DNA from 3 places in the Bacillus sp. CZDM1 genome. Region 3 is predicted to be linked to each of the others. Evidence: predicted binding sites of a transcription regulator. Region 3 holds the regulator's gene; each other region holds the start of a gene.

What was found. Region 3 encodes Rex, which represses fermentation and respiration genes when NADH is low (regulators of the CRP and FNR family bind a similar motif). Its sites were predicted from a motif close to TTGTGAAATATTTCACAA; they were not measured.
Region 1: the regulator Rex is predicted to act here: its motif matches at 1,588-1,605, upstream of ACY3XC_RS00565 (nitrate/nitrite transporter).
Region 2: the regulator Rex is predicted to act here: its motif matches at 1,439-1,456, upstream of pflB (formate C-acetyltransferase).

What each region holds. Positions count from the first base shown of each region.
Region 1 covers NZ_JBUESO010000001.1:102,664-105,874, forward strand. The annotation lists gene ACY3XC_RS00550 (H-type small acid-soluble spore protein) at 1-59, shown strand, start outside; gene ACY3XC_RS00555 (hypothetical protein) at 117-269, opposite strand; gene ACY3XC_RS00560 (acyl-CoA dehydrogenase family protein) at 314-1,465, opposite strand; gene ACY3XC_RS00565 (nitrate/nitrite transporter) at 1,734-3,211, shown strand, end outside.
Region 2 covers NZ_JBUESO010000001.1:123,874-127,084, forward strand. The annotation lists gene ACY3XC_RS00660 (phosphatidylglycerol lysyltransferase domain-containing protein) at 1-567, opposite strand, end outside; gene ACY3XC_RS00665 (cupredoxin domain-containing protein) at 756-1,208, shown strand; gene pflB (formate C-acetyltransferase) at 1,537-3,211, shown strand, end outside.
Region 3 covers NZ_JBUESO010000013.1:5,115-8,325, forward strand. The annotation lists gene ACY3XC_RS23000 (ABC-F family ATP-binding cassette domain-containing protein) at 1-943, opposite strand, end outside; gene moaC (cyclic pyranopterin monophosphate synthase MoaC) at 1,131-1,628, shown strand; gene ACY3XC_RS23010 (redox-sensing transcriptional repressor Rex) at 1,661-2,314, shown strand; gene ACY3XC_RS23015 (YhbD family protein) at 2,437-3,060, shown strand; gene ACY3XC_RS23020 (polymer-forming cytoskeletal protein) at 3,072-3,211, shown strand, end outside.

The sequences.
Region 1 (3,211 bases), on a different contig from region 3:
TAAGAGGTCCTCTTGAAGAAAGAACGATTGTTGAAATAGGGGAACTTGTTGAAGACTAAAAAATACCTCCACCTTTCGAATAAAGGTGGAGGAGTTTTTATTGGGAAGTTTAACGCCTATATCATATCTTCGTTTTCCTTATCTATATTACTAGGCTGAGGTGTAATTTGTTGGTCGAAGCCTTTTTTAAGTAAATCTTTTGTATTTGTTCCTACATCAATTGTGGTATCTGATTTAGGAAGCTGGCTTAATTCTTTTCCTCTTGGCATTTTCTTCACCCCTTACTAGTTAAAGTGTTCAAGGTGAGTAAAAATTAATCAAATTGTTTGATGGCATGATTTGCTAATATTTGGATGGTCATATCATCCATTGGCGGATTGTGAAGCCCCGCTCGTACATCACGATAGTATCGCTGCAAAGGATTTTTTAATGATAGGCTTCTTGCTCCAACTAATCTCATTGCTAAATCCACTATTGCGATGGCATTATTTGTAACATTTAATTTGGCTGCTCCCAGGATTGGCCCCATTCCCCCCCTGCCCTGCTCGTCAAAATCATCCCATTGCTTTGCGACAGAATGTAAGAAATACTCTGACTCCATCAACTTCAATTCCATTTCCCCAATTTTTTGCCGTACGTTCGGTAAGTCAATGATGGTACCTTCCACACTATTAGGAGAATAATCTATTGCAAATTCTATCGCATATTTTTTTGCCGCTTTCGCTATCCCAAGATAACAAGCCGGTATATGAAGAAGCCAGCCATTTGGTTTCTTACCCTCATTTCCTAGTTGCTCTACAAAGAACTCCTTAGGTACGGATACATTCTGAAGAACTAAATCATGACTTCCCGTTCCTCTTAATGCAATACTATCCCAGGTCTCTTCAATAAGTATTCCTTTTGAAGATCTAGGGATAAGGAAGTTTCCTACTAGATTTGTATTTTTTATCGTTGCACTTACAATAAAATAATCTAATACGGGGGCCATGGTAGTAAAGGTTTTCCTGCCGTTTATTATCCAATTATCCCCCTCTTTACAGGCTGAGGTATCAGGTTTTCCTCCACGTGTCGGGCTTCCTGTTTTTGGCTCTGTTGCAGCACTATTGATTAATGAACCATTTTTTACGTCTTCACAGATTTTTTTGAAAATGTTTTCATTCCAAGAATTTTTTTCTGAGAGGTTTTTGATAATCCCCATATGCCAGCCGATTGATAGCGCTGTTGCACCATCCCCTTCAGCAATTTGCTCTTGAAATCGAAGCATATCATATAAGGAAATTTCTCTTCCCCCATACTTCTTAGGAACAGTTAATGAGGTATAACCGCTATCTTTTAAATCTTGAATATTCTCAAATGGAAAACTTCCCTCTAAATCTACTTGATGAGCTCTTGACAAAAATCGCTCTGAAAGTTCCTTCATCAACTCATATTGCTGATCAAATGTTTCTAATTGTTGAAAATTCATAAGCTTCCTCCACCCTATCATCATCATCATTTTTTTTATTGAATTTATATTAAATTAATATGATAATACACGAGTGAGGAGATATTTTCCATTTTCTTAAAAATCTTACTATACTTGTAGATTTGTGCTATACCTCACAGTTATATCTAGAAAATTGTTCTATAATACACTAAGAAAAATTTACCAATAAGTGAATTTGTACAAAAGTTTTGGTTGTATAGCTCTTTAATGGAAATACTACACATATTGGAAATGAAGGGGGATTGGAATGTCTCAAGGTGCAAAACAATTATATCTTCAAACTACAAGCCTTGTTGCCGGTTTTATGGTATGGGTACTTATTTCATCACTCATGCCTTACATTCAAGCAGATATCAAGCTGTCATCAACGCAAATATCCTTGGCAACGGCTGTACCGGTAATCCTTGGGTCTTTACTAAGAGTTCCAATTGGATTTTGGACAAATCGATTTGGTGCTAGAACCATTTTCACCATTAGTTTTATAATTTTATTGCTTCCGATTGGGATTCTAAGTATTGCTAACTCGTTATTCATGTTAATTTTGGGTGGATTAATGCTCGGTATTGGCGGAGCTGTTTTTTCTATTGGTGTTACCTCCCTGCCTAAATATTACCCAAAAGAAAAACATGGATTTATTAATGGAATTTATGGTTCCGGAAATATTGGAACAGCACTTACATCGTTCGCTTCACCCGTTCTAGCAAATGCATTTGGCTGGAGAACAACGATACAAATATTTCTTGTTGTTGTCTTGGTCTTTGCGATCTTAAATTTTCTCTTTGGTGATAAAAATGAGAGAAAGGTTAACAACTCTTTAACAGATGTAATTAAAGAAGTTTATAAAAATGAAAAGCTTTGGTTTTTAAGTTTATTTTATTTCATCACGTTCGGATCGTTTGTTGCCTTCACAATCTATTTGCCTTCTTTCTTAGTCAATCATTTTGATTTAGATAAGGTTGATGCTGGCTTACGGACCGCCGGATTTATCGCATTGGCTACTCTTATGCGGCCAGTTGGCGGATGGCTAGGGGATAAATTAAACCCATTTTTTATTTTGATGGGTGTTTTTACTGGACTTACTTTCGCCGGTTTTCTATTGGCCTTTACGCCTTCATTGCCTATTTATTCATTTGGCTGTTTATTCGTGGCTATTTGTGCAGGGCTTGGGAACGGTACTATTTTTAAATTAGTACCTTTATATTTTTCGAAACAAGCAGGAATCGTGAATGGTATTGTCTCAGCGATGGGTGGTCTTGGCGGCTTTTTCCCGCCAATTATTTTGACCATACTCTTTAATTGGACTGGACACTATGCAATAGGCTTCATGTCGCTATCTGAGTTTTCATTAGCAGCTTCAATCTTAGTAGTCTGGCTCTACTATCGTGAAAAGCAAGAAATTTCCGCCAAAATTGTCGACCATGCTACTGATGGAATAACGGTTACCGATAAAAATGGAATAATTATAAGTGTTAACCCTGCTTTTACTAAGATTACGGGATATACACTGGATGAAGTGATTGGAAAAACACCGAGTGTCCTTCAATCTGGAGAACACGATAATGCCTTTTATAAAAAGATGTGGGATAGTTTGTTAAATGCAGGCTACTGGGAAGGGTTCATTTGGAATAAACGAAAAAACCAAGAAATCTATCGAGAATGGTTAACGATTACTGCAATTCGAGATGACAGTGGTGAAACAAAAAATTATGTTGGCATGTTTCATGA
Region 2 (3,211 bases), on a different contig from region 3:
CGACTGCTTGTCCCTTTTATTTTTAACTATATGAATTCCAAAAAATAATGGTAAGTATAATGATATACCCAGAATGGCAAAGAATAACCATTTTGTTTCCACAAAAATGGGATGTTCACTGAAACTCAAAGCTACTATTATAGCAAGTAAAGACATTCCAGTCATATAAAAAAAAGAAACAGCAGCAATACCGCCTACTAACCTTCGCTTATCCTTTTCAAACTGATGATAAAAGTAGGTTCTTAACATCGCCCCAATTAAACCGCCAAAACCAAATAAGTTTGAGTAGGTATTCACAATTAATGCTTGTTCCAGGACATCTTTTTTCCTTGCCTTTACACCTAGAATTTTCATTAGCATTACATCATAGAGAAGCATGGGTAACACAGCAGCAAACATTACAAAAAAAATAAGGATTAAAGTACCAGACCGTAGTTGTATAATTTCAGTTTGAAGTAATCCAAGGTCTAAATTCCCGATAAACTTTTTCAATTCAAGTAGTGCAAACACTAATAAGAGTAATGGAAAGAGAAATTTCACTACTGTAAATATTTTTCCTTTTTTCATACCGATAACTTACCACCTGTACTTTCAGACCTATTTTAAACTATAAACTTTTCAACTGGAAAATCAAAGAAATTATCATTTCTCTAAAGTATATGTACGAGCAATAGAAAAAAATTATAAAAAAGAGACAAGTTTACCTCCCTTCTCTGCATAAACATGAAATAGGACAAATTATTGGGGGGTTAATAATGAAATTTTTAGTATTAAAGAAAGATACACTTGTTTTTATTTTGGTAACAGCGTTCTTACTCGTAACGATTTCTGCTTGGTTTATGTTAAAGGCTGGGGATACTGCTGTGTTCAATCAAACAGCAAATGAAGATGTAAGAGAAATTCATATGGTCACAGTAGAATATAACAGTACTACAAAAGACGGAAAGGAAATAGAAGTATACCGGTGGGATCCAGGAACAATTAATGTTGATGCTGGTGAAAAGGTAAACCTATACATTAGTGGTATTAACGGTGAGGAGCACCCATTTTATATTGAAGGTACAGACATTAAAGGTACCGTTAAAAAAGGGGAAGAAACAATGGTACCGCTTCAAATTGATAAAGAAGGTACGTATCGTTTGATTTGTGAAGTACATGGAGACAGAGATCATAATGGTCCAATGATTGCAGACATCATCGTCGATTAAAAGCAGGAGATTTCTCTCCTGCTTTTTTCAATTGTTATAGGCAGCTGTTTCAGTGGTTTGCACTATAAACATGTTGGTATTATTGATTTTTTCTTATATAACAGTTAGTGTATTCACTCAAATAATTATAGTACAGTTTTTCATATACGCTCATAACTCTTCTTTATACCGAAAGTGAAAAACCTTGATAAATCAATAAAGAAATAAGGTTCACAATATGTTAACAATCGATGTGACTTCATTCACAAAAAATCTGTTACACTTTAGATAAGAAATAACTGTTACACAGTTATATTAAATGTAAACAAACTTACGAGGTGAACTAATCATGGAACAATGGAATGGTTTTACTAAAGGCACTTGGACAAAAGAAGTTAACGTACGTGATTTCATACTTAAAAACTATAATCAATACGAAGGTGATGACAGCTTCCTAGCTAGTGCAACAGATGCAACAAACAAGCTTTGGGAGCAAGTAATGGAATTAACAAAACAGGAACGCGAAAAAGGCGGAGTCCTAGACATGGATACTGAAACAGTATCTACGATTACTTCTCACACTCCAGGTTACCTAAATGAAGAACTAGAAAAAGTAGTTGGTGTTCAAACCGACAAGCCCTTTAATCGCTCTATGCAGCCTTTCGGTGGAATTCGGATGGCAAAAGCAGCATTAGAATCTTATGGATACGAACTAAATCCAGAAATCGAAAGATTCTTTACAGAGTTCCGTAAAACTCACAACCAAGGAGTTTTCGACGCTTATACAGATGAAATGATGTTAGCTCGTAAAGCAGCAATTATTACAGGACTTCCTGATGCTTACGGCCGTGGACGTATTATTGGTGACTATCGTAGGGTAGCGCTATACGGAGTAGATTTCTTAATCAAGGAAAAACAAATGGATCAAAAGAATACAAGCAAGGTAATGACAGAAGACAATATGCGTCTTCGTGAAGAAATTGCAGAACAAATTCGTGCATTAAAAGAATTAAAAGAAATGGCCAGCAGTCACGGCTTTGATATTTCTCAGCCAGCAACAACTGCACAAGAAGCATTCCAATGGTTATATTTTGGATACTTAGCTGCTATTAAAGAGCAAAACGGTGCTGCAATGAGTCTTGGACGTGTATCTACTTTCCTTGATGTTTATATAGAAAGAGATCTGCAAAATGGTACTTTAACCGAAGTTGAAGCACAAGAAATCGTTGACCATTTTGTTATGAAGCTTCGTTTAGTTAAATTTGCACGTACACCTGATTATAATGACTTATTCAGTGGTGACCCAACTTGGGTAACTGAGTCAATTGGCGGTATGGCATCTGACGGTCGTTCACTTGTAACAAAGAGCTCTTTCCGTTTCCTACACACACTAGATAACTTAGGTCCTGCTCCAGAACCAAACTTAACAGTACTATGGTCACCTCAGCTGCCTGAAAACTTTAAAAAATATTGTGCAAAAATGTCCATTAAAACTAGCTCTATCCAATATGAAAACGATGATATTATGCGTCCTGAGTACGGCGATGATTACGGAATTGCTTGCTGTGTATCCGCTATGGAAATTGGTAAACAAATGCAGTTCTTCGGTGCTCGTGCGAACCTTGCAAAAGCACTTCTCTACTCCATTAACGGAGGTGTGGATGAGAAATTAAAGATTCAAGTGGGACCACAATATCAGCCAATCACCTCTGAGGTATTGAATTACGAAGAAGTGATGGAAAAGTTTGATCAAATGATGGAATGGCTTGCAGGTCTATATATCAATACCTTAAATGTAATTCACTATATGCATGATAAGTACAGCTATGAAAGAATAGAAATGGCTCTACATGACTCTCAAATCTTACGTACCATGGCAACAGGAATCGCTGGATTGAGCGTAGTAGCTGACTCATTAAGTGCTATTAAATATGCTGAAGTGAAAGTTATTCGCGATGAAAACGGTCTAGCTGTTGATTTCGAAACAACTGGCGACTTCCCTAAATACGGAAACAACGATGACC
Region 3 (3,211 bases):
TGGCAGACTTCTCGTCTCCTAAGGGACGGTCCATTAATTCCATTTTCTCCAACTTTTTACGCCGGCTTTGAGCGCGCTTGGTCGTCGATGCACGCGCTAGGTTACGCTGGATAAAATCCTGAAGATCCGAAACTTCCTGCTGCTGCTTTTCATATACTTTTAAATCACGTTCATAATTTGCCGCTTTTTGATCTAGATAGGAGCTATAGTTTCCGATAAATTTTTGAATTTGTCTCCGTGAAACTTCATAAACCTGTGTGACCACTTTATCCAAAAAGTAGCGGTCATGGGACACGATTAAGATGGCCCCGTCATAGCCTTGTAAGTATTGCTCCAGCCACGTAAGTGTATCGATATCGAGATGGTTTGTAGGCTCATCCAAAATTAATATATCGGGCTTCGTTAAAAGGAGTTTCCCTAATGCTAGACGAGTCTTCTGACCGCCGCTTAAGCTGGATATCATTAATGAGTTATTGCGGAAATTTAAACCGTGGAGGATAGAGCGAATATCTGCTTCGTACTGATAGCCTCCCTGTTCTTTAAATCTCACTTGCAGTTCATCATATTCTTTTAAAATTCGGTCGTAGCGGGCACTATCCTCCATAGCGGCAGGATCCGACATCGAAACCTCTAAATGTCGAAGTGTCTTTTCCATACTTCTAAGTGGTTCGAAAACGGTTAGCATTTCATCCCAAATCGACAAGTTTGATTCTAATCCGGTATTCTGTGCTAAATAACCAATGCTTACTCCCTTTGGCTTAATAATTTCTCCGCCATCATGGGACAGGTGCCCGGCTATAATTTTCAATAATGTCGATTTCCCTGCTCCGTTTCGCCCCACAAGTGCAACGCGGTCCCGCGTTTGTAATTCTAGTTTTATATTCGATAAAATTAGGTCTGCACCATAATATTTTGCTAGTTGATTCACTTGTAATAAAATCATTGTTTTTCACCTCAATCACTAAAATAAGTGTACCTTATTCGAAGAAAGTCGGCAATAAAGTGTCTTGGTGTTGGGGAAAATAAGAGAATATCTCTTAAGAAAAAAATGTAAATATTTTATCATTCGCTCAAGGTTTCACAGACAAATTTCGAAAAATATAGTATGATTTTATGGGAGGATACTGTTTATGTCTGAATTTACTCATTTTAACGAAGAAGGAAGAGCGAAAATGGTGGATGTTAGCGATAAGCCAGAAACGGCCCGTACGGCACTAGCTCATTCCAGTATTACGGTCAGTAAAGAAATTTATGATAAAATAACAAATAACGAAATGAAAAAAGGCGATGTTCTTGCTGTGGCTCAAGTGGCTGCAGTAATGGGAGCAAAGAAGACCTGGGATTTGATCCCGATGTGTCACCCGATTCCTTTAACAGGGGTAAATATATCCTTCTCATGGGAAAAGGAACATGATACCGCATATACATTAAATATTGCCGCTGCTGTCAAAACAAAAGGAAATACAGGTGTTGAAATGGAAGCGTTAACAGCTGCTTCCACATGTGCATTAACGGTTTATGACATGTGTAAAGCAGTAGATAAAGGTATGGTTATAGGAAAAACATATTTGGTTGAAAAAACGGGTGGGAAAAACGGAGATTTCCATAGGACGGAACAAGTTAGATAAATGATCAAACTATTTATAGGGGGTGGGAGAATATGAGTAATGAAACAATGAAAATACCACAAGCGACAGCAAAACGGCTGCCCTTATATTATCGATTTTTAAAGAATCTACATTCTTCCGGTAAACAGAGGGTTTCTTCTGCAGAACTAAGTGAGGCAGTGAAGGTGGATTCGGCAACGATTCGCCGGGATTTTTCTTATTTTGGAGCCTTAGGAAAAAAGGGATATGGCTATAATGTCAATTATTTATTAACGTTCTTTCGGAAAACATTAGATCAAGATGAATTAACGAAAGTAGCGTTAATTGGTGTAGGTAATCTTGGCACAGCCTTTTTAAATTATAATTTTTTAAAAAATAATAATACAAGAATTGAATGTGCCTTTGATGTGGATCCGAATAAGATGGGTACAACGATTCGTGATGTACCAGTGTTTCATATGGATGAGCTGGAGAAGGTTTTAAGCAATGATGATGTTCATGTAGCCATTCTGACTGTACCTGCTCCTGTGGCACAAATGATTACCGATAGACTTGTACATTCCAATATTAAGGCAATCCTGAATTTTACTCCTGCCAGACTGAATGTGCCGCCATCGATTCGCGTGCATCATATTGACTTGGCTGTCGAATTACAATCACTTATTTACTTCCTGAAGCACTACCCAACAGAGGAAACAGAAGAATAAGAGTAAAGACCTTTTCACGTATATAGTGAGAAGGTCTTTTTTTGTCGGATAAAAATATAGATGGAAACTTTACAAACGTAACAGTGTTATGTTACATTCGTTCTATGAAAGGGGTTTTCATTATGAGCGAGGAATTAATTTCGAAGAAGGATTTGTTGGATTTAGCCGGAATATCTTATGGGCAATTATATAGATGGAAACGAAAAGACCTTATACCTGAGGATTGGTTTATTAGAAAATCAACCTTTACAGGTCAAGAAACATTCTTTCCGAAAGTTAAGATCTTAGAACGAATTAATAAAATTCAACTTATGAAAGAAAACCTTTCTTTAGATGAACTAGCTGATATGTTTTCACCGAATATGGCTGATTTGCAGCTGGAGAAAGATGAATTAGTAAAGCGTAACATTGTTTCAAATACAGTGCTTGATTATTATTTAGAAATAGAAAAGGGCGGTCCTGCGTTTAATTTTTCACGAATCCTTGAAGTGTATGTTTTAGAAAAGCTGCTTCAATCAGGTGAAATTAATTTGGATGAAGGAAAAATGCTGTTACAGGTTTTACTAGACAATAAGTCAGTGATTAAGCAAAAGAACGCAGAATTGGTGATCACTCGGAAATTAGGTGTTTCATCTTGTCTATTACTTATTAATACAGAGAACTTCCAATTTGAACGGGGCACAAAAATAGTCACCCAGCTATCGCTAATGGCATGTATGGAAGAAATTAAATCGAAATTATTATAAAGGAGAATCAAATGGAGACGAAAAAAAGGGGAGACTTGCTCATAAATGGCTTTGGATCATCAAATGGCGGATCATTCAATACGGTCAGTATAAATGGTAAAGGCAGTGTTACAGGTGATGTGGAATGCTCGGAACTGGATTTTAATGGTTC